2 linked regions of the Jilunia laotingensis genome follow. The protein of the gene in region 1 interacts with the protein of each later gene in a pairwise test. Links are inferred from orthologs where the notes say so. Each region holds a gene or a part of one and is shown on either strand. Other genes may lie near its edges. The genes, in order: H8744_RS15745 and topA.

Region 1 (11,986 bases):
GTTGGTTACTGGCTATTGTAGGCTTGGCTGCTATCCGTGAAAAGATGGCTTACTCTGATGTTCCCGCTCCTTTGCGTGGTCTGGGTATTACGTTTATCACTGTGGGACTGATGGCTATGGCCTTTATGTGTTTCTCTGGATTGAAATTATAACTAAAGTAAAAAGAATAAAACAATGACGTCTTTAATATTAGCGAGCATCGGAGTATTCCTGGGCGTAATTCTCCTGCTTGTCATTATACTGCTCGTTGCTAAGGGGTATTTGACTCCTTCGGGCGAGGTTACGATTACGATGAACGGTGAACAAAAACTGGAAACCGCCCCTGGTGGTACATTGCTTGGCACATTGTCAGCTAACGGCATATTCCTTTCATCGGCTTGTGGTGGTAAAGGTTCATGCGGGCAGTGCCGCTGTCAAGTTCCTGAAGGTGGCGGTGAGATTCTGCCGACTGAAAAAGTTCATTTCTCACGGAAACAGCAGGCCGACCATTGGCGTTTGGGCTGTCAGGTGAAAGTGAAAAACGACATGTCGGTGAAGATCGACGAGTCTATCCTCGGTGTAAAAGAGTGGGAATGCGAAGTGATCTCCAATAAGAATGTGGCTACATTCATCAAAGAATTTATCGTGGCACTTCCTAAAGGTGAACATATGGACTTTATTCCCGGTTCTTATGCACAGATTAAGATTCCTAAGTTCTCAATGGATTATGATAAGGACATAGACAAGAGCCTGATTGGCGATGAATATCTTCCTGCATGGGAAAAATTCGGATTGATGGGCTTGAAATGTAAGAACGATGAGGAGACAATTCGTGCTTATTCTATGGCCAACTATCCTGCGGAAGGTGATCGTATCATGCTGACAGTACGTATTGCCACTCCTCCTTTCAAACCAAAAGATCAAGGACCTGGATTTATGGACGTAATGCCGGGTATAGCTTCATCTTATATTTTCACTTTGAAACCGGGTGATAAAGTTACTATGAGTGGTCCTTACGGAGATTTCCATCCGATTCTTGATACTAAGAATGAAATGATGTGGATCGGTGGTGGTGCCGGAATGGCTCCGTTACGTGCGCAGATTATGCACTTGACGAAGACACTCCATGTCACTGACCGGACTATGAATTACTTCTATGGCGCTCGTGCTTTGAATGAAGTGTTCTATTTAGAAGATTTCTTGCAAATTGAAAAGGATTTCCCGAATTTCAAATTCCATCTTGCGCTTGACCGTCCGGATCCTGCAGCCGATGCAGCAGGGGTTAGCTATACGGCCGGCTTTGTTCATCAGGTGATCTATGAGACTTATCTGAAGAATCATGAAGCTCCGGAAGATATCGAATATTATATGTGTGGTCCTGGCCCGATGTCTAAGGCAGTTGAAAAGATGCTTGACGATCTGGGTGTTCCTGCTAAGAACTTGATGTTCGATAACTTTGGAGGGTAATTGTAATCGAACTTGTTTGGAAACTGAAAAGGACCTCTATAAAGTCAGGACGGTTTCTTAAAACAAGTAAGATAATATACTGTTATATATACCGGCAGGTGATAGAATGTCACATGCCGGTTTTTTTATCTACCCATATATATTATGATACAAAATAATGAATTGATACGGACAGCGTTGCAAAATCTAAAGATAGAAACGCTTAATCCTATGCAGGAGGCAGCTCTTGATGCTGTTTCGAAAGATAAGGACGTCATATTGCTTTCTCCCACAGGTTCGGGTAAAACGTTAGCTTTTCTTTTACCGTTGCTCCGACTATTAAAACCGGGTGATCATACGATACAAGTGCTTATTCTGGTACCTTCCCGTGAACTAGCTTTGCAAATTGATTCTGTATTTAAATCAATGAACACTTCATGGAAAACTTGTTGTTGTTACGGAGGCCATCCCATCAGTGAAGAAAAGAAAAGTATTTTAGGCAATCATCCGGCTGTCATAATCGGTACGCCGGGACGTATTACCGACCATTTATCAAAAGGGAATTTTGATCCGGACACCATTCATACCCTGATCATTGATGAATTCGACAAATCGTTGGAATTTGGCTTTCATGACGAAATGGCGGAAATTATCGCGCAACTTCCCGGTTTGAAGAGACGTATTTTGCTTTCTGCCACAGATGCCGAAGAAATTCCTCAATTTACGGGATTGAACCGCACTATTAAATTGAATTTCCTTTCCGATTCAGCCGGAGAAAAACCTCGTTTGACACTGAAGAAAGTCATTTCTCCGGCAAAGGATAAAATAGATACGCTTTATAAACTGCTTTGTACGCTTGGAAATACTTCCACAATTGTTTTTTGCAATCATCGGGATGCTGTTGATAGAATCGGCAGTTTGCTTACAGAAAAAGGGTTGTATAATGAACGCTTTCATGGAGGGATGGAACAACCGGATAGAGAACGCGCGCTATATAAGTTCCGAAACGGGAGCTGTCATGTTCTTATTTCTACCGACTTGGCAGCGCGTGGGCTCGATATTCCCGAGGTGGAACATATTATCCATTATCATATGCCGGTCAACGAGGAAGCTTTCACTCATCGCAATGGCCGTACTGCCCGCTGGGATGCGACCGGCACTTCTTATCTGATTTTAAATGAAGAAGAAAAAGTGCCTGAATATATTCCTTCGGAAATTGAAACTTTTGAATTGCCGGAAAAAATTTCCCGCCCGCCAAAATCACTTTGGGTTACATTATATATAGGTAAAGGGAAGAAGGATAAATTGAGTAAAATGGACATTGCCGGTTTTCTGTACAAAAAAGGTAATCTGTCACATGAGGATGTGGGAACTATCGATGTGAAAGAACATTATGCTTTTGTTGCCGTTCGCCGTAGTAAAGTGAAACAATTGATGACACTTATACAGGGGGAAAAGATCAAAGGGATGAAAACTTTGATTGAAGAGGCCGATTAAGTACAAATTCAAAATAGTCCTTGCTATGTATGCTGTGTAGTGAGGACTATTTTACGAAAACAAATCTTTGCAGATAACTTTCTTATTGAAACCGGATCAATCTCTATATTCTGATTATTATATCCGTATAAAAGGTCATTATTGTCTCTTTCCATATTATTTCTTTCTATTCTAAACCCATTTTACTGGCAATAACTTCTCTTTTTTATGCTTTAAAACAGTATATATGGATAAAAATAATAAATATTCTTTTTTGTTTGCTTTTTACTTCTGAATTGTAATTGAAATATGTCTGATTTTATCTCATTGGTTTGTAATGTTTGTTACTGATATCCATATATGACAATTTTGTGCATATATCCTGTATAAACCAATAAAAATGAGGAAAAAACCGAGCGAAATATCATAATGGACGATAATTTTGTTAGAAATGATTTGTTTTAATTAAATAAATCCGTAATTTCGCCATGTCGAAAGACATAAACTAACAAAATGTTAAATCAAAAAACAAACTTCAAATGAAAAAGTATAATTTCAATGCAGGACCTTCCATCCTTCCGCGTGAGGTGATTGAGGATACAGCGAAGGCTATTTTAGATTTCAATGGTTCCGGTCTCTCACTGATGGAAATTAGCCATCGAGCTAAGGACTTTCAACCTGTACTCGATGAAGCAGTAGCATTGTTCAAGGAATTACTCAATATCCCTGAAGGTTATTCGGTATTATTCTTAGGCGGTGGTGCCAGTTTGGAATTCTGCATGGTACCTTACAACTTCCTTGACAAAAAGGCTGCTTACCTGAATACGGGTGTATGGGCTAAAAAAGCGATGAAAGAAGCCAAAGCTTTTGGTGAAGTCGTTGAGGTGGCCTCTTCTGCTGAAGCTACATATACATATATCCCTAAAGATTATACTATTCCTACAGATGCGGATTATTTCCACATTACTACTAATAACACAATATACGGTACTGAGTTGAAAGAAGATCCAGTTTCTCCGGTGCCATTGATCGGTGATATGTCATCTGATATTTTCTCTCGTCCGATTGATGTTTCAAAATATATTTGTATTTACGGTGGTGCCCAGAAGAATCTGGCTCCTGCGGGTGTTACTTTCGTTATCGTGAAGAACGATGCTTTAGGAAAAGTATCTCGTTACATTCCTACAATGTTGAATTATCAGACTCATATCGATGGCGGTTCAATGTTTAATACTCCTCCGGTAGTGCCTATCTATGCTGCAATGCTGACTTTACGTTGGATCAAAGCCAATGGCGGTGTGAAAGAAATGGATCGTCGTGCTAATGAAAAAGCAGAACTGCTGTATGGTGAAATAGATCGTAATAAGATGTTTGTAGGTACAGTTACCGATAAGAAAGATCGTTCACGTATGAATATCTGCTTTGTAATGGCTCCTGAATATAAGGATCTGGAAGCAGATTTCTTGAAATTTGCTACTGAAAGAGGTATGGTGGGGCTTAAAGGACACCGTTCTGTAGGTGGTTTCCGTGCGTCATGTTATAACGCTATGCCGATCGAAAGTGTACAGGCATTGGTAGATTGTATGCAAGAATTTGAGAAGTTACATAAATAATATTAATTCGCCACAGATTGCACCGGTTTCCACAGATACTGACCATATATGGAATCTCTGTGTAAACCTGTAGAATCTGTGGTGATTCTTTTTCAAAAAACACAAAGAATTTATGAAAGTACTAGTAGCTACAGAAAAACCGTTTGCAAAAGTTGCAGTAGACGGAATCCGTAAAGAGATCGAAGCAGCCGGATATGAGCTTGCTTTACTTGAAAAATATACAGATAAAGCACAGTTGCTCGAAGCAGTTAAAGATGCTAATGCCATAATTATTCGTAGTGATATTATTGATGCGGAAGTACTCGATGCTGCTAAGGAACTGAAGATTGTCGTTCGTGCCGGTGCCGGTTATGATAATGTCGATCTGGATGCCGCTACGGCTCATGGCGTTTGCGTGATGAATACTCCTGGACAGAACTCCAATGCAGTTGCCGAACTTGCTTTAGGTTTGTTGGTGTATGCTGTTCGTAATTTCTATAACGGAACTTCCGGAACGGAACTTATGGGTAAGAAATTAGGTATACATGCTTATGGTAACGTAGGACGCAATGTTGCACGTGTCGCCAAAGGTTTTGGTATGGAAATTTATGCTTATGATGCTTTTTGCCCGAAAGAAGTCATCGAAAAAGACGGTGTAAAGGCTGTCGGCTCTGCTGAAGAACTATACAAAACATGTAATATCGTATCTCTTCACATTCCTGCTACGGCCGAAACGAAGAATTCAATCAATTATGCATTGCTGAAAGACATGCCGAAAGGTGCAATCTTGCTGAATACTGCACGCAAGGAAGTGATCAATGAAGATGAATTGATCAAATTGATGGAAGATCGTCCTGATTTCAAATATATCACCGATATCATGCCTGCTGCCAATGCTAAGTTTGCAGAACTGTTTGCCGGACGCTATTTCTCAACCCCGAAAAAGATGGGGGCACAGACTGCGGAAGCAAACATTAATGCAGGGATCGCTGCAGCAGCACAAATCGTTGGATTCCTTAAAGACGGTTGTGAGAAATTCCGTGTCAATAAGAAATAATCTTTATAATATTAAATATAAACCTTATTATGGCTGTTATTAAACCTTTTAAAGGTATACGTCCTCCGCAGAATCTGGTAGAACAAGTAGCGTCACGTCCTTATGATGTGCTGAATTCTGAAGAAGCTCGTGCGGAAGCAACGGGAAATGAAAAATCACTTTATCATATTATAAAACCTGAAATTGATTTTCCGGTGGGTACAGATGAACACGATGCCCGTGTTTATGAGAAGGCTGCCGAAAATTTTCAGAAATTTCAAGATGAAGGTTGGCTGGTGCAAGATGGCAAGGAAAACTATTACATTTATGCCCAGACAATGAACGGGAAAACTCAATATGGTTTGGTAGTAGGAGCATATGTCCCCGATTATATGAATGGTGTCATCAAAAAGCATGAACTGACCCGTCGTGATAAGGAGGAAGACCGTATGAAACATGTTCGTGTGAACAATGCGAATATCGAACCGGTATTCTTTGCTTATCCGGACAATGATGCTCTTGACGCGATTGTTCGGAAATATACTGCACAAAAACCTGTTTATGACTTTATTGCGCCCGGGGATGGATTTGGACATACTTTCTGGGTGATAGATCAAGCTGAAGATATTGCTGCCATCACAGCAGAATTTGCCAAAATGCCTGCTTTGTATATTGCTGATGGGCACCATCGTTCTGCTGCAGCTGCTTTGGTAGGTGCCGAAAAAGCAAAACAGAATCCGAACCATAAGGGGGATGAGGAATATAACTATTTTATGGCTGTATGCTTCCCGGCAAACCAACTTACGATTATTGATTATAACCGCGTAGTTAAAGACTTGAATGGATTGACTCCAGCTCAATTCCTTGCCGCTCTTGAAAAGAATTTTATTGTAGAGGAAAAGGGAACGGAAATCTATAAGCCGAATGCATTGCATAACTTTGCTCTTTATCTGGATGGCAAGTGGTATAGCCTCACTGCCAAAGCGGGTACTTACAACGATAACGATCCGATCGGGGTATTGGACGTAACCATCTCTTCCAATTTGATTTTGGATGAAATATTGGGTATAAAAGACCTTCGTTCTGATAAGCGAATCGATTTTGTGGGTGGTATCCGCGGATTAGGAGAATTAAGCAAACGTGTGGACAGTGGTGAAATGAAAGTGGCATTGGCACTCTATCCTGTTTCAATGAAACAGTTGATGGATATTGCTGATACAGGTAATATTATGCCTCCTAAAACTACATGGTTCGAGCCTAAACTTCGTTCTGGAATTATAATTCATAAATTGGATTAATTAGAAAGATAGAAATTACAGATAGGTTGTACATCTTCTTATATCAAAATATAAGGTATGTACAGCCTATTTTTTATTTTATATTAAATGAGTATCTTTGCACACATGGAAGATACTTACAAAACAATCGCTGAACCTTCCGAAGGTATCTATACTGAAAAGCGAAGCAAGTTTATTGCTATCGCAGTGCCTGTTCGCACCCATGAAGAAATCAAAGCATATCTTGAAATTTATCAGAAGAAATATTATGATGCCCGTCATGTTTGTTATGCATATATGTTAGGGCATGAACGGAAAGATTTTCGTGCCAATGATAACGGAGAGCCTTCCGGTACAGCTGGTAAACCGATCCTCGGGCAAATCAATTCTAACGAGTTGACCGACATACTTATTGTTGTAATTCGTTATTTTGGGGGAATCAAATTAGGTACAAGCGGATTGATTGTAGCCTACAGAGCTGCTGCCTCTGAAGCAATCGTTGCAGCTACGATTATAGAGAAAACGGTGGATGAGGAAGTGACCGTGCTTTTTGAATATCCATTTATGAATGACGTTATGCGTATTGTAAAAGAGGAGGAGCCTGAGATACTGAGCCAATCTTATGACATGGATTGCTGTATGACACTCCGTATCCGTCAATCCATGATGCCTCGTTTGCGTGCGCGGCTTGAAAAAGTCGAAACTGCCCGAATCGTGGATGACCGTGAAAATGAGTAGCCGGAGAAACACTCATTCGAAAAAATAATAAGTCTGTGCTTTAAAAATAAATGGGGACATTCAGTAAATGTCTTTAAAAACATAAAATGGCCTATGAAGATGCTTTGTTCATATCATCTCATATGCCATTTTTATTATCTATTTTTTCTCTCTGACCTAAAATCTTCTCCTTTTGGGCATGATGTTCCGGAAGAAGCCTGAGACTTCTTCTAATAGATTCTTTATACTTATGCTATGCAGCTTTCTTCTGTCCGTTTTTGATTTTATCAATCATCAATATTGCGTTTGCCGTATGTATCCCAAAGAAAATCCACAGGATTTCTGTTTTCCTGTTCCGTGCTTTGATTTTCGATAGCGAATAATGCTGTTTTTGCGTACCGAAACTGCCTTCAAGCCTGGTGGCTCTTTCCCTCGAGAGTTCACTCCTGAGAGCCTTCCTCACCGCCTCGTCCTTTGCAGCTCTTCCCTTGCGTACAAAGGAGGTTGATATCCCATATTTTGTACAGAACTTCCTGTTGGCATTATTGGCGTATATGGAATCGGCGGCCACACATCTGACCCTCACATTCATCAGTTTCTGATGCATATGGATACAATCCTTCAGACGTATACCCTCATTGAATGCCTTGAAAGAGACGTGTTCGATGAATGAGATTCCATCTATCTGTATGTTATTAACCTTTGCACCGAACTCTACAGATTTTACTTCCTTACCTCTTACGATAGGGTGTACGTAATGACGGTCAATACTGACAATACGGTCACTGACCTTCCTGCCTTCAAAGAGTTTCTTTTCCTGTACAAGGACCTTGCTGATTATGGAAAGCCGTTTCTGATAATCCTGTGTATATTTGAGTAAAGAGCCGTGTTCTCTGTGAATGTCATCCCGTTGCATGATGAGTTTTTCCAGGAGTCTGATCATGCGACGCTTCAGCATTCTTGTCCTCGAAGCCTTCCTCTTTCTTTTCTTACAATAGGACAGATAGGATGCTGCAACATCTGTGTATTTGTTACGGGGACGCCTTATGCCGAGTTTCCCACAATGCATGCAGACATGCCGGTAGAGCCATTCGATGCTTTCCCAAAGGAGCTTCATGTCCGTAGGAAAACGCATATGACTTTCATAGCATGTGGCATCGGCCATACACACGTGAAGGTTCTCAAGATAAGGCTTCCAGTGTGAGGCAAGAATCTTCTGAAGGGAGTCGATGTCAAGACGGGATGCAACCTCATTACGGATAGCGCTGATTATCTTGTAGTTGGTTATGGGGCAGGACGGGTCTATCATGATACCACAGAACAACTGATAGTGTATGTTTCCGTTAAGATGTTCTACCAGCAGCCTGTCAGAGAATCCGGTATAAGCCTTCAGTACCATAAGGGCTATCTTCGCGGAAGGACTGAAACAGTTCCTGCGACCCAAGCGGGATTGTGAAAGGCCTGTCTCTTTGGCTATACTCTCGAACGGAAACACGGAATGAAGACTGCCAAGTTCACTCGCATGAAAACTCTTACGATATTTTTCCAGAATATCGAATTCTGGAAACCCTAAAGTAGGGTGAATTTCTGAAATATTTTGTATCTTCGCCATATCTTAGTGTGGATATTTCCCCCGTTTTGGCCGGCAAACCGTATTTTAGGGGGAATACCTAAAGATACAAAAAAGCCAACTAATTCGCAATACTTTTAGTATGAATTAGTTGGCTAATTTTATAGGATTTACTGAATATCCCTAAATGCGTGTATTACTGTTAGGTAGTCTCTACACAATATACACGCATTGAACCTATGGAATATATTTGTGAAGCCTATTCTTCTTTTTCAAAATGTATCTTTCCATGTGTCCCGTCGCAGAAGGGTTTGTTCTTCGAATGCCCGCAACGGCATAAAGCGTTTGTACCTTGCAATATAGTCTCCAGCCCGTCTTTTGTGGTTATTTTGAATTCTCCCTTTATAATGTAAGGACCACCCGGGACTTCTTTGATGCTGATCAGATTTTCTTTATTATCCATAATTCTATTATTTAGTAAGTTAACTATACTTATATAACATTGAGAATTGGAAATAGTTTTTTGCGCTCGACGTTTGTTTTATTGGTTTTACTTATCTTTGCGCACAATGAAACAGATCATGAGTAAGAAGATATTTTATTTTTGTTTGATGTTACTTGTTTTTTCTGGGACAACCATGTATGCACAACAGTTGGCTCCCAATGATATTCCTTTGCCTTGGTATTCGCAGAAAATCAGTGGATGTCCCTATTCCCATTGCTCTTTAGCTTCATCTTTGATGGTATTCGATTATTTCAAAGGGATGACGGCCGACAGTTGCCGTACGGATTCGGAAGCAGAAGCCAAGCTTGTGGAATATCAGAAGAATTACTTTTTGAAGAAACGCGCACCCTTTAAACGGAGGACTACTATAGCTCAGGGAGGTTATTACGCCTTTGAAATAGATTCATTGGCACGTTATTATGAGCATATGGAAAGTGCTGAGCATTTTATGGACAAGGACTACCGGGCATTACGAAAATATATCGATGAGGGAATTCCTGTATTGATAAATATCAGTCATCGTGGTTCTACCCGCGGAATATTGCAGCCGGGTAGCCATCGTCATTGGATCGTTCTACGGGGCATCGATGATAAATATGTATGGATTAACGATCCCGGTCGTTCTGCGATGATGCGTGAGAAGGGGGAGAATCTACGTTTTCCTATTAAGAAGCAACCGGGTAATCCTGCTTGGTTTGATGCATGTTGGACAGGACGGTACATTGTCATCACTCCCCGGGTTCCTGTGGCTATTGCCCGTGCTGGGAAATTGCCTTCAATTGCCGAAGCCATGGAAATACATCGACCACGCATCCCATGGATAGCAGTTCCTGGAATAACTACTTGCAGTTTATAAAATAACACATATATGGCATTTGAAGCAACAAAAAGAGAATGGAGCGAACTATATGCTTTCTTCCGTCTGCTGGCGGATGGAAAGGTCTCGTTGGGGACTTCGCAAACGAAAAAGAATGATGCTAACCAATGGCCTGTAGCCATGGTACAGCGTGAAGAGCATGATGGCACACGTCGTTATTATATCGAAAAAGATGATATCCATATTGTAGGCGAAAACATGGATAAGCGTGTTCCCCGTGAAGATTTCCATACGGTTGCCGGGCTGATTCTTCAAGCCGTTAAGTCGTCTTCTGTCGATGATGTCGTCTCTCCCGATGGAGTAGAGGAGTTTTTAGATGAAGCTGCTATCTTCGACCTCGAAGCTAAGACAGATGACCGTACGGACTTTTCAGTAGCATTTTGGCATCCAGAGGCTCCGTTGACCGGATTCAATGTCCGTTCGCGCCTCAGTATAATGAATCCCTTATTGGATGGCGGTCGTACAGCTAATCTGAAACTGGAACAGACGGGTATAAAGTTTGCCGTACCTACAGTGAATAAAATCAATGCTTTGCCTGAGTCACCAAATGAAGTAGCCGAACGCATGATGATGATAGAACGGTTGGGTGGCAGTCTTAAGTATTCTGACGTTGCTGATCGCGTGTTTCGCTGTAATTTGTTGATGATCGATCTGCATTTCCCCCGTATGTTGGCGGAGATGGTGCGGATCATGCATCTTGATGGCATTACACGAATCAGTGAGCTGGCGGAAACTATTAAGCAGAGTAATCCCTTGAAGATTAAAGAGGAACTGATCAATAAACATGGATTCTATGAATTTAAAATAAAACAGTTTCTCTTGGCATTGGCACTGGGTATGCGTCCGGCAAAGATTTATAACGGTACGGATTCTGCTGTCGAAGGTCTTTTGCTAGTTGATGGAAATGGTGACGTACTGTGTTATCACAAATCGGAGAAGAAGACTTTTGAAGATTTTCTATTCTTTAATACGCGATTGGAAAAAGGTTCGGTAGATAAGGACAAATACGGTTTTCTTGAAAAGGAAAACGGGACTTATTATTTTAAGCTGAATGTAAAGATCGGATTAGTAAAAAGATAATGATATGAAAACAAATGAAGTATTGGAAAACATTAAATCTCGTCGTAGTATACGTGCATATACCGCTCGACAAGTCTCTAAAGACGATTTATTGACTATCTTAGAGGCCGGAGCGTATGCTCCTAACGGAATGCATTTGGAAACGTGGCATTTCACAGCCATACGAGATGCACAAAAATTGGAAGAACTCAATATGCACATTAAAGGTGCTTTTGCTAAAAGTGAGGATCGGCATTTGCAAGAGCGTGGAAATAGCCAGACTTATTGTTGCTATTATCATGCTCCGGCTTTGGTGATCGTGTCCAATGATCCCACTCAATGGTGGGCAGCGATGGACTGTGCCTGTGCAATTGAAAATATGTTTCTTACCGCACATTCCTTGGGCATCGGATCTTGTTGGATCAATCAGTTGGGTACGACTTGTGATGATC
Region 2 (12,035 bases), 2.3 Mb from region 1 along the record:
TGAACGGCAAAATACAATTAATGGACAGTAACAATAAGAAAGTTGTTTCCGGTGGTAAAGTGGCTAAAAACACAGTGGTGACCGTTATAACCGAACCGGATGAAGGCTATCAGGTAGAGAGCGTTAAAGCTAACGGCAAAGAGGTGGTTGAAAATGCATTTACCGTATTACGGGCTACGGACGTAGTTGCCAAATTCACTATCTTATCAGGTATCGATATGAATGAAAAAGAGGCAATCACCGTTATCGGAGGAAAAAATAATATCACATTTGATGCCTCCGCGCAAGCTGAAATCGGAATCTATTCCATGGATGGTGTACAGATTCAGAAGAAGACTATTTCTGATAACGAAAGGATCGATTTGCCGGCAGGTATGTATGTGGTGACTGTGAAGACTGGCCAGGCAAATGTGTCTAAAGTGGTTGTAGTTTACTAGAAGATGTCTCTTTCCCGGAGGATAGAATACTTGAAAAGGCCGGACATCCTACTCTGTTGACGGAGTGGATGTCCGGTCTGTTTTTTTCTAAGGGATCATGATGAAATAAAAAAAGAAATGTATGGTTCCCCAATAACAGCGCACGCTGTTATTTACTAAAAAAACATATAAATATCCTGCCGCTATAATATAATTCCGTAACTTTGTGTTTTGTAAAATGGAATGGTACCCAACCATTTGCTAGAATATGTTGAACAATTAGAACAATTGCCTTTATGGAAACAACCCGTCAGAATAAAATATCCCGTTTGTTGCAGAAAGAACTAAGTGAAATTTTCTTGCTTCAGACCAAAGCCATGCCCGGAATATTGATATCGGTAAGTGCCGTGCGTATCAGTCCCGATATGAGCATTGCCCGCGTTTATCTCAGTGTGTTCCCCTCTGAAAAAGCGGAAGAAATGGTAAAGAATATCAATAACAATATGAAGTCCATCCGTTATGAACTTGGAATGCGGGTACGTCATCAGCTGCGTATCATTCCCGAGTTGAAGTTTTTTGTGGACGATTCTTTAGACTATATTGAAAAGATTGATTCTTTGCTGAAAGAGTGAACCTGCCTTTTTACATAGCTAGGCGCTACCTCTTCTCGAAGAAGAAGCATAATGCCATTAACATTATCTCCGCCATATCCGTATGCGGGGTGGCTCTTGCTACGTTGGCACTTGTTTGTACTCTTTCCGTCTTCAACGGTTTCCAGGATATGGTAGCCGGACTGTTTACCGCTTTCGATCCCGAACTGAAGATTACCATCCGCGAGGGTAAGGTTTTCGATGGTCAGGACGAACGAATTAGGGCTATCCGGACATTGCCCGAAGTCTCGGTCTTTACCGAAACATTGGAGGAGAACGCCATGGTACAATACAAAGATCGCCAAACAATGGCAGTCATCAAAGGGGTGGAAGATAACTTCGAGGATCTTACGGCAATCGATAGTATCCTGTATGGTGCGGGAGACTTCCTGTTGCACGATTCCATCGTGGATTATGGAGTGATGGGTATCGAACTGGTATCTACGCTGGGGACGGGAATACAATTTGTCGATCCCCTTCAAATCTATACGCCGAAGAGGAACGTGAAAGTAAACATGGCCAATCCTGCCTCTTCCTTCAACATGGATTACCTGTTTTCCCCCGGTGCCGTATTCGTGGTTAACCAGCAAAAATATGATTCCCGCTACATACTGACTTCGCTTGATTTTGTCCGCCGGATGCTGGATTACACTTCCGAAGTGTCTGCGGTGGAATTGAGGCTAAAGCCGGATGCTTCTCTCTCTTCCGTCAAGTCGAAGATAGCTTCGATGTTAGGGGATGAGTTTCTTGTACAAGATCGTTACGAGCAACAGGCAGACGTGTTCCGTATCATGGAAATAGAAAAACTGATCTCTTACCTCTTTCTCACTTTTATCCTCATGATTGCTTGTTTCAATGTCATTGGCTCTCTTTCCATGCTGATTTTGGATAAGAAAGAAGATGTGGTCACGTTGCGCAATCTTGGAGCCGACGACCGGCTGATCCGGCGAATATTCCTTTTTGAAGGTCGGTTGATTTCTCTCTTCGGGGCCTTGATCGGCATTGTACTCGGACTGGGACTTTGTTTTATCCAGCAAAAGTTCGGACTGATCACTCTCGGTGGGGGAGGCGGACAGTTTATTGTCGATGCCTACCCCGTAAGTGTCCATTTCTGGGATGTGGTACTGGTCTTCGTTACCGTCCTGTCTGTTGGTTTCCTTTCGGTATGGTATCCGGTACGGTATTTAAGCAAACGGCTTCTTTCTAATTGACAATAGGTAGCTTTGCTGAAATGAGTTGAAGTACAAAATTGTGGCTTAATTCTGTAAATGTTAAGATTATGCCAATGAATAGGTACTAACTTCATACATAAAAGTTATTAATATGTTACCCAAAGGTTTCAATATACAAATTGAATCTTTTAAGCAAGAGATCGCTTTAATTTCGTGTTAGGACGATCTTTCAAAATCAAAAACAGTTCATTGTGGAGGGGGCTTTATTTTCCTACCATTATTTTTTTCCTTCTTGGAGAATAGTTGTTACTCAGCTGATTGATTATTTCAGTCTTACATCTAAGAGCTTTGATGCTCTTTACCGTACGCTCTTCACTATCATAAATGAGAAGGATGCTTTGGTGATTTTCTTCGATTGTGCCGGAGGCATTGTTGGCGAGACCTATGATTGTTAGCTTATTTTCATTCTATGTTTCATCGTGAACGGTACTGTGTAGCTAGACGTGATAGATATCTTTTTGTTTGGCTTTAATTGTGGCGTTGATGCTGAAGCCTGACAATTCCCTTGGAAGCCGGTTTCTTATAAGGCGAGATATGCCTTCCCCGTAGAGAAGCGTTCCCTTTGTTTTAATCCTCCATTCTTTTTCTTGCAACTGTCCAATGTAAAACATGCCCATGTAACGCAGTGAAACATGGGCATGTAACGCAGTGAGACATGGGGGTGTTTAACAGTGAAACATCCCCATGTTTGACATCGTTGGGCAACGAGATAAAAGGGTTCCCTTTATATGGAAGACAGGCTTCCATCAAGGGTAGTGCAAATCTTCTTTGCTAGAAACGCAAATCTCGTTTGCAAATCACTTTGTCCTGAATGACAATGTAGAGTTCGGACCTAAATAAGAACGCTTCATTCCACCGAAATCGAGGACGATTTTCTGAATGACAACTCCCGGATCTCCACAACGAATCTGCAAGGTATGGCGACCGGGTTTGTCGATATGAAGAGTCGATTTGTTGACGGTGTAGTTGCGTAGCACGCCTTCAAACCAGACCTGAGTGTATTCCACAGCCGAGGTTGTAGGAGTGGCGATGGCTCCGTCGTCGATACGTATACTATACTTCGTGTCTACATTCGTATTCTCCGATAATCGGAAATCCCGGTCGGCATGAAGGGGGAAAGTAGGAAGTACATAGGTATATACATCCACCGAACCGGCATCGAAAGTATAGAAATCATATTCTATGTGGGGAACTTCTTTCGCTCGGAAGATTTGTAGCGGTGCTACAGGGTTTCCCATTTGCAGCGACTGCCCCTCAATGCCGATTCCATCAAGGATGTGCATCTGTATGTCGGCATTCTCGTGTTTGCGGTGGAAGCCTGCTCCGGGGATGGAGATGCAACCGTTGTCTTCTACATATATGCCTTCGACCTCTTCCGGTCGCGGAGAGGCGGGATTGAATACGGACAGAAGGACTTCCTTTTCTGCTTTGCCGTCCGTGAAGCGGATATTTCCCAAGATGTTTTCTCCTGTCGGGACTTTCTTCCAATCGACAGAGACTTGAATCCGTTCTTCGGTTGCCGTTTCACCGGATGTTTTGTTCAGTACGATCCAATCGGCCGAAGGTTGCGCCTGCCATTTAATGAAACCGTTGCCTTTATTGTAGAGGTCGATCCAGTAACTTCGGTGAAGGTAAGTGTTGAAGCATGGAAGTGCATGGAAGCTTCTTTGGGTAATGGCGGCATCTTCATTTTTCACTTGCAACGCCAGACGGGGAGAGCCTGCCGGAACATATTCCTCCAGGTGGGGCAATTGAAAATAGGCACTCACATTGTCATAGTTTTGACGCATGGACATCATGTACTTCCATTTACCGTCAAGCAATGCGTTGTAGTCAGCGGTGATGGTTTGGAGACTGTCGTAGCAGAGTTGCACTTCTTTCTTCATCCTGTTGGTTGCAGCGCGTTGTTGGCGGGCGTACCAGCGGTTGCGCTGTCCGTTCAGTGTCATACGGTTCATCAGCTCCGCGCCTTTTACCGGATAGTATAGTAACTGGAAAAATGCCGGGCGGCTCTCTTCTTCCAATGTATTAAGTATTTTCCCGGCTTCTGCCCCGATTCTTTTGTATTCGTTTAGCCTGCCTTCTACTTCACCGTAGTTTGTTAGTGAAAAGTCGGTGTCGGTTAGTCGTTCGCAAGAGTGGTTGAAGAGATTCCAGTGGTATCCCCAACCCATGTATTCGGGTTTGCGGGAGAATGCCAACTGGATATGCGACCGGGTAATGTCTTCCAAGCGCGTATAATAAGATTCCCCGAACATACCCGACAGCCAACGAGCCGGATAGGTCACTACGTTGTCGGCATTGAAACGGTCGATGTCGTAGGCCATGGAGAGGAACAGGGATACCTGCATTTCGGAGCCCTTCATGTCACCGCAGTTGAGCAACCATATCCTGTCTGCCGTTGTGTCGTAAGCTTTACGCAGTTCTTCGTACATGAGTGCGGGCGGAGTGGTGCTGAACCACAAATAACTGTGTGGAACGCCTAAATAAGACACGTGATAATAAACTCCGGCTCTACCCGAGCGTTTCTGTTCATTAATACCGCTCAGGCGTTTCAGATAGCCATAGTTGTCGTCCGGCCAGATGATGGTCACGTCATCGGGCAGTTCCAGGCCGTTGGAATAGATTTCTAGAACCTCTTTATAGGGAGTGAAGGCTTGCGGAACGGTTTCAATGGGCTTTTTTATGTGGGATGCCAGGATGTTTCTCTGATCGAGCAGCGCGCTTCCCAGCATTTTCACTTTCTCTTTGATGGGAACTCCTACGCCCATGGCTGCATCGTGCAATCCGCGCAGGGCGAGAGTATATACGTTTTCGTATGCGCAGTTTTCCTCAATCCGTCTGGAGAGAACTTCGTTGATTTTATCTTTATTGGTGTTATAGTCCCAAGCTCCCATTGTCTTCTTATCCCATTCGCTGGCGGTATTCAGTAGCAGCGGTTCGCAATGGGTCGATCCCATGACGATGGCAAAGGAGTCCGCTACCAGCTTGTTCTCGGGTATCTGGTTGAAAGCTGTGGATACCGGGTGCATGGCGGGTGCCAGATGGTTTGCCTTTAGCCTCAGCAAAAGCTCGCAGATCTTGGCATACGTCTTTGGACCGATGTTCCCTCTTTCTTTTTCAAAGTTTTTAGATGCCCACGGAGTCAGTCCCCAATCTTCGTCATTCAGGAAAATACCCCTGTATTTTACCGAGGGCGATTTGGATAGTGTGGCGGGTGCATATAGGCAGAGAGTGGTATGTTTCTTCACGGGGACATCCGCCCACCAGTACCAGGGGGAAACACCAATCAGTTCAGAGAGGGAAAAGAGTCCATAGGCTGCCCCCCGGCGGTCACTTCCTGCCACGACCAAGGCACTGCTTACTCCCGGGAAAGGATTCTTTACCGTTTGAATCAGATAACGTTCCCAGGCATCTTCCAAAGGAGAGATGTCGATCTTTCCTTCTTTGCTCAATTGCCGGATAAAGGCATTCTTTTCGATGGTGCCGACAATCAGAAGCGTCTTATTATTCCGTAAGTCTGTCTGTAAGGAAGGTTTATGCCCGGTTACCATCTCGACATCTGCGGCAAACAGCGAGGCGGCTTTTTTTACCACTAAGTAATCGTTGTCGTCAAAGCAAATGGCGGCTTGTGACTTCCGTTCGACTAAATTGAATGCGTCTTTCCCCGAAGAGGGACGGTCGGATAGTTTGACTTCCGCGAATAGCGTACACGGAATAAGCAATAATGTTAACAAAAAGAGATGTTTCATTTCAGATTATGTTTAAGTATTTGTAACGAATGTAATAGTAGCCGGTGTGTGTATTCTTTTGCAAAAATACATCTTTCTGGTGTAGAAGATGACTTTTTTTACCGAAAAAGGAAAGATTCTCCCTATATTATAAGGTAAGAAAAATGTTTTTTTCTACTTTTGTCGCCAAATTTCAGATTAGAAGAGAGTTGAAACTTTGAAAAGCACCGCTCTCAAACATCCCTATTAAAGTAAAAACTATGCAGAAGAACCTTGTTATTGTCGAATCTCCAGCCAAAGCGAAAACCATCGAGAAGTTCCTTGGTAAGGACTATAAAGTGCTTTCAAGCTATGGACATATCCGGGACCTGAAGAGAAAAGAATTCAGTATTGATATTGCCAAGAACTTCACCCCCGATTATGAAATACCTGAAGATAAAAAGGAACTGGTCGAGAAGTTGAAGGCTGAGGCGAAGAAAGCTGATGTCGTTTGGCTCGCATCCGATGAGGACCGTGAAGGAGAGGCTATCGCCTGGCATCTTTTTGAGGTGCTGAAACTCAAACCGGAGCAGACGAAACGAATCGTATTCCATGAAATCACGAAAACCGCTATATTAAAAGCTATCGAGAATCCGCGGGAGATCGATATTAATCTGGTAAACGCACAACAGGCGCGGCGTATACTCGACCGCATCGTAGGTTTTGAACTTTCACCCGTTTTGTGGAAGAAAGTAAAGCCCGCCCTTTCTGCCGGTCGCGTGCAATCCGTTGCCGTACGTCTGATTGTGGAACGCGAGCGCGAGATACAAGCCTTCAATACCGAGGCATCCTACCGTGTCACGGCAGTCTTCCTCGTACCGGAGGAGGACGGTAAGACGGTAGAGATGAAAGCCGAACTGGCTCGCCGGTTGAAGACGAAGGAGGAGGCAAAGGCGTTTCTGGAAAGTTGTAAGAACGCATCTTTCACCATCGAAGACATCGTAAAGCGTCCGGTGAAGAAAAGTCCTGCCGCACCGTTCACCACTTCTACTTTGCAGCAGGAGGCTGCCCGTAAACTGGGATACACCGTTGCGCAAACCATGATGCTGGCTCAGAAGCTGTACGAAGCGGGATTGATCACTTATATGCGTACAGACTCGGTGAATCTTTCGGAATATGCGACCGAAGGCAGCAAACAGGCTATCATCGGCATGATGGGTGAAAGATATGTATATTCCCGTCATTTCACGACGAAGACCAAAGGGGCACAAGAGGCGCATGAGGCGATCCGTCCGACATACATGGAGAATGCATCGGTAGATGCCAGCGCACAGGAAAAGAGACTGTACGATCTTATCTGGAAACGTACCATTGCTTCGCAGATGGCGGATGCCGAACTGGAAAAGACCACTGCCACCATAGGAATCAGCACCAATGACGATACTTTCACCGCTACCGGAGAGGTAATCACGTTCGATGGGTTCCTTCGCATTTACAAAGAGTCGTATGATGACGATAATGAACAGGAAGACGAAAGCCGCTTGCTTCCCCCGTTAAAGAAGGGACAAGTTCTCGATTATACCGATATTGTAGCTACCGAGCGTTTCACTCAACGTCCGTCACGTTATACAGAAGCCAGTTTGGTGCGTAAACTGGAGGAACTCGGCATAGGCCGTCCTTCTACCTATGCTCCGACCATCTCTACCATTCAGCAACGCGAATATGTGGAGAAGGGGGATAAACCGGGTGAAGAACGTTCTTTCAATAAACTGACACTGAAGGATAAGGCTATCAGTGACGAGACTCATACCGAGGTAGTAGGAGCCGAGAAGTCGAAACTTCTGCCGACGGATATCGGAACGGTGGTCAATGACTTCCTGAATGAATATTTCTCGAAGATACTGGATTATAACTTTACCGCTGACATTGAAAAGAAGTTTGATGAAGTTGCCGATGGCGACCAGCAATGGACAACCATCATGAAGAACTTCTACAAAGGCTTCCATCCTTCGGTGGAGACAACTTTGGCTACAAAAACGGAGCATAAAGTCGGTGAACGTATCTTGGGCGAAGAGCCAAAAACGGGTAAGGTGGTATCCGTGAAGATCGGACGTTTCGGCCCGGTGGTGCAGATCGGTAGTACCGACTCTGAAGACAAGCCTCGGTTTGCCAGACTGGAGAAAGGCTATTCCATGGAAACCATCACTTTGGAGGAAGCACTCGGACTGTTTAAGCTGCCACGCACCGTTGGTGAGTATGAAGGGAAGCCGGTAACGATCGGTTCGGGACGTTTTGGTCCTTATATCCGTCATAATGATACTTTCAATTCTCTTCCTAAAGGAGTCGATCCGATGGAAGTGTCATTGGAGGAGTGCATCGAAATAATCAATAACAAACGCGAGGCAGAAGCGAAACGGCACATCAAGCAGTTTGCTGAAGAACCGGAACTGGAAATTCTGAACGGAAGATATGGCCCTTACATTGCCTATAAGGGTAGTAACTACAAGATTCCAAAAGATGTAGTGCCGCAAGACTTGAATTTAAAGACTTGTCTTGATATCGTTAAGTTGCAAAGTGAAAAGGCAGCTACTCCGAAGAAGCCACGTGCCTCTAAGAAGAAATAGTCTCTTTCGTGGAGCGTACTGTGAAAGGAATTGAATACTAATAAAGATTCATCCGATATAATTACCCTCCTTACAGACTAAATCTGTAAGGAGGGTAAATTGTACTATCAGTTCTATTGAGGCGAATTTACTTTTTCATCTTAAACACCATAGTTCCCCCTTTTACTATATCTTTATGTGTAAGTATGAAACCTTTTAGAGGTTGTCCGTTCAATTGAATGGAGCGGACATAGAATTCGCTGGGGGATTTGCGGGGTGCTTCAATATGGAATTCTTTGCCGTTCGATAGATTCAATGTACAATGATTGAAAGCGGGGGTACCGATGACATATTCTCCGCTTGCGGGATTGACCGGATAAAATCCCATCGCTGAGAATACGTACCAAGCGGACATTTCACCACAATCATCGTTACCAGCGTAACCGGACGAAGTGTTATTGTAAAGCTCGGTCAAGATGTGATGTACGTACTTTTGTGTCTTCTCCGGGCGACCGGCATAATTGTAGAGATAAGCCACATGATGACTCGGCTCATTGCCATGTGCATACTGACCTACAAAGCCGGAAGCGTTGTCATTCAGCTCTCCGCTTTGATGGCGGGAGGTAAAGAACGTGTCTAGTTTCTGTTCGAATGCCTTCGAGCCACCGGTCAACTCTATTAAGGCCGGTATGTCCTGCGGGACATACCAGTAATATTGCCAGGCATTTCCTTCAGTAAACGGATAACCACCATTGGCTCCGTATTTGTAAGGGTCGAAAGGTTCTATCCATTCTCCTTTGTCGTTTTTGGGCTGGAAGAAGTGGGTGTCACTGTTGTATAGATTCCGGTAGAATCCGGAGCGGTGGGTGAAGTGCTGATGGTCTTCCTCTTTGCCTAATTTCTTTGCGAGCCGGGCTGTACACCAATCATCATAGGCCTGTTCCAAAGTAATGGAGACCGATTGGGTTTGTATATTCTCGGGCATGTAGCCGTACTTTTCCCATACGTGGAACGGAGAGTTGGGGTGTGAAGTCAGTGAACTGTTCCGGACAGCTTCGTATGCTTTTTCAACATCGATATCCGGTACACCTTTCAATACTGCGTCTACGATTACCGGAATGGAATGGTTCCCGATCATGCAGTAATTATCCTGCCCCCAAAGTTGCCAGATAGGTAGATACCCGTAACTGTCGTATTGGCGTATCATGCTTTTAACAAAATCGGGAACACGTTCGGGCGTAATCAGTGTATAAAGCGGATGCGCTCCGCGGAAGGTATCCCAAAGGGAGAAAGTGGTATAATGCGTTTCTCCTCCGGGTAGTTTTCCCACGGTATAGTCGGCTGTCATGTATTCTCCGTTGACATCGGAGAAGGTATTAGGTTGGAGCATCGTATGATAGAGTGCCGTGTAGAAGAGTTCTTTTTGCAACTCACTGCCATCGGCTTTAATCTTGCTTAGTTCCTTTTCCCAACAGGTATTGGCATCTGTTACAAAACGGTCGAATTCCCAATGTCCGGCTTCTTGCTCCATATTCAATTGTGCGTTGGCTTTTGATACGGGGGAAAGTGCAACTTTGCATATTAAAGGCTGTCCGTTGAGTTTACCGAAGCGGAGCAGTGCGTGCAGATCGGTTCCGTTTATCAGAGGAGCATTTTCGTACCGTCGGTCACCGTCTCTTAAGGTTGCCGAAACGATGGGAGTGGAGAATTCAATATGAAAGTATACTTTGCGTAATTTTGCCCAGCCGGTGATAATGCGGTATCCTTCTATTGTTCGGTCGTTTATCAGGCGGATTTGCGAATGGATGATCTTTCGGTTCCAGCTTTCTTTGTTGGCGGAGTGATCCAAATCGATGATCAGCTCTGCGTCCTTGGTTTCTGGATAGGTATAGCGGTGTATACCTGTCCGGGTGGTTGCCGTGAGTTCGGCATTGATACCTTCGTCCTTCAGAAATACCTGGTAATAGCCCGGATGTGCTTCTTCCCGTTCGTGCGAGAAAGTAGAAGAAGTGCGGTTGCCGGTTGTCGGCATCAGCAACAGATCGATCAGATCCGATGCCCCTGTCCCACTAAGACGGGTGTGGCTGAAACCATAGATGGTGGTGTCATTGTAATCATATCCTGAAGCTTGTGCCCAGTCGGGAGCTTCGCGGGTATCGGGGCTGAGTTGAACCATGCCGAAGGGCACCGTAGCTCCCGGATAATTATTTCCGGAGAGGCCACCGTGAACGGCACCTGTCCCGATAAATGGGTTGACGTACTGTGTGAAATCAGTGGCCCTTGCACTGCCGGTGAAGGCAAGTGCAAGGGTACACACTAAAATGAAAGCTATTTTCATGAATGTTTTCTGTTCTATGATGCCTGTAGGGTAATTAATTCAAAGTCTTCCCTTACAAAGCGGTTACTTCGATAACCCGGCTGCTCAAATCCTGTCCGGTGAAAAGTCCGAGTCCGACTGTCATCAGGTATTCTCCGGAATAGTTCTGATCGTTGCCACCCATGGAAGCACCTGCACCGGGCATGAGGTTGATCTCTTTTACATGATACATTTTGTTGGCATCCAATCCCTGAAGGCGTACCGGAAGGATATGCTCACCATAGCGCGGGTGGATGTCGAAAGCGAACACGACTGCTTTATTCTTTGCCTTATCGACATACATGGAGGAGGTGTGGTTTCCTTCGTAGGGTGAAACAAGACGGAAGAGATCGCCTTCTAGAACTACCGGTTTCAAACGGTTGTACTCCTGTATGGCTTGGCGGCAATAAGCTTGCTCGTCATCGGTCAGGTCGTCCAACTTGATATCGAAGCCCAGTTTACCCATCATGGCTACTTCCGTACGGAACTTGACATTGGCTTTCTTGTTCCATGTAGTGACATGGGCACAAAGCGTTTTGCTGGGGAATACCTGTGAGAAGCCCCACTGGATGAATAAGCGTTCGATCGGGTCGGTATTGTCGCTCGGCCAGAACTCAGTGAAATACTTCAATGCTTCGTAATCCGAACGTCCGCTACCACCTGCACAGAGCATCATCGGCAGGTTTGGATATTTTGCTTTTACACGGTCCAGGACTTTGTAGAGTCCTTTTACATAGTCTATATATAGATGTGTTTGTTTTCCTTTCAGGTAAGAAGAATAAATATTAGTGATAGGGCTGTTGCAATCCCATTTGAAGAAAGCGATATCCGGGTATTTAGTCATGAGCTGGTCGACTACACCGAATACATGATCCTGTACTGCCGGATTGCTCAGGTCAAGAACCATTTGGTTACGGAAGTAGTATTCATCACGGTTAGGCAGGTGGATCACCCAGTCTTTATGCTTTTCGTAGAGTTCACTCTTCGGGTTTACCATCTCCGGTTCGATCCAGATACCGAACTTGACGCCTTGTTTTTGGGCTTCTGCGGTCAGGCGGCCGATACCGT

The links.
Region 2: the proteins of H8744_RS15745 (region 1) and topA interact in binary tests that used the Escherichia coli proteins (3 or more experiments, as listed by UniProt). The link is inferred for Jilunia laotingensis from one-to-one orthologs.

What each region holds. Positions count from the first base shown.
Region 1 is NZ_JACRTF010000001.1:4,006,030-4,018,015, reverse strand. The notes cover bases 5,771-8,738. They hold H8744_RS15745 (IMPACT family protein), read left to right. Parts: upstream 5,771-6,932; coding sequence 6,933-7,544; downstream 7,545-8,738. Other genes in these bases: H8744_RS15740 (transposase), read right to left, coding at 7,777-8,738; H8744_RS15750 (DUF1015 domain-containing protein), read left to right, coding at 5,771-6,827. In the rest of the region: nqrE (NADH:ubiquinone reductase (Na(+)-transporting) subunit E), read left to right, coding at 1-152; nqrF (NADH:ubiquinone reductase (Na(+)-transporting) subunit F), read left to right, coding at 175-1,446; H8744_RS15765 (DEAD/DEAH box helicase), read left to right, coding at 1,591-2,922; serC (3-phosphoserine/phosphohydroxythreonine transaminase), read left to right, coding at 3,441-4,514; H8744_RS15755 (NAD(P)-dependent oxidoreductase), read left to right, coding at 4,627-5,550; more of H8744_RS15750, read left to right, coding at 5,580-5,770; more of H8744_RS15740, read right to left, coding at 8,739-9,135; H8744_RS15735 (CDGSH iron-sulfur domain-containing protein), read right to left, coding at 9,353-9,556; H8744_RS15730 (C39 family peptidase), read left to right, coding at 9,705-10,454; H8744_RS15725 (HpaII family restriction endonuclease), read left to right, coding at 10,467-11,555; H8744_RS15720 (nitroreductase family protein), read left to right, coding at 11,560-11,986.
Region 2 is NZ_JACRTF010000001.1:1,737,839-1,749,873, forward strand. Bases 5,944-8,960 are described here. They hold topA (type I DNA topoisomerase), read left to right. Parts: upstream 5,944-6,289; coding sequence 6,290-8,632; downstream 8,633-8,960. Other genes in these bases: H8744_RS06605 (glycosyl hydrolase 115 family protein), read right to left, coding at 5,944-6,050; H8744_RS06615 (GH92 family glycosyl hydrolase), read right to left, coding at 8,760-8,960. In the rest of the region: H8744_RS06590 (T9SS type A sorting domain-containing protein), read left to right, coding at 1-437; 30S ribosome-binding factor RbfA, read left to right, coding at 713-1,048; H8744_RS06600 (FtsX-like permease family protein), read left to right, coding at 1,045-2,277; more of H8744_RS06605, read right to left, coding at 3,096-5,943; more of H8744_RS06615, read right to left, coding at 8,961-10,967; H8744_RS06620 (alpha-galactosidase), read right to left, coding at 11,002-12,035. UniProt on the Escherichia coli protein: Releases the supercoiling and torsional tension of DNA, which is introduced during the DNA replication and transcription, by transiently cleaving and rejoining one strand of the DNA duplex.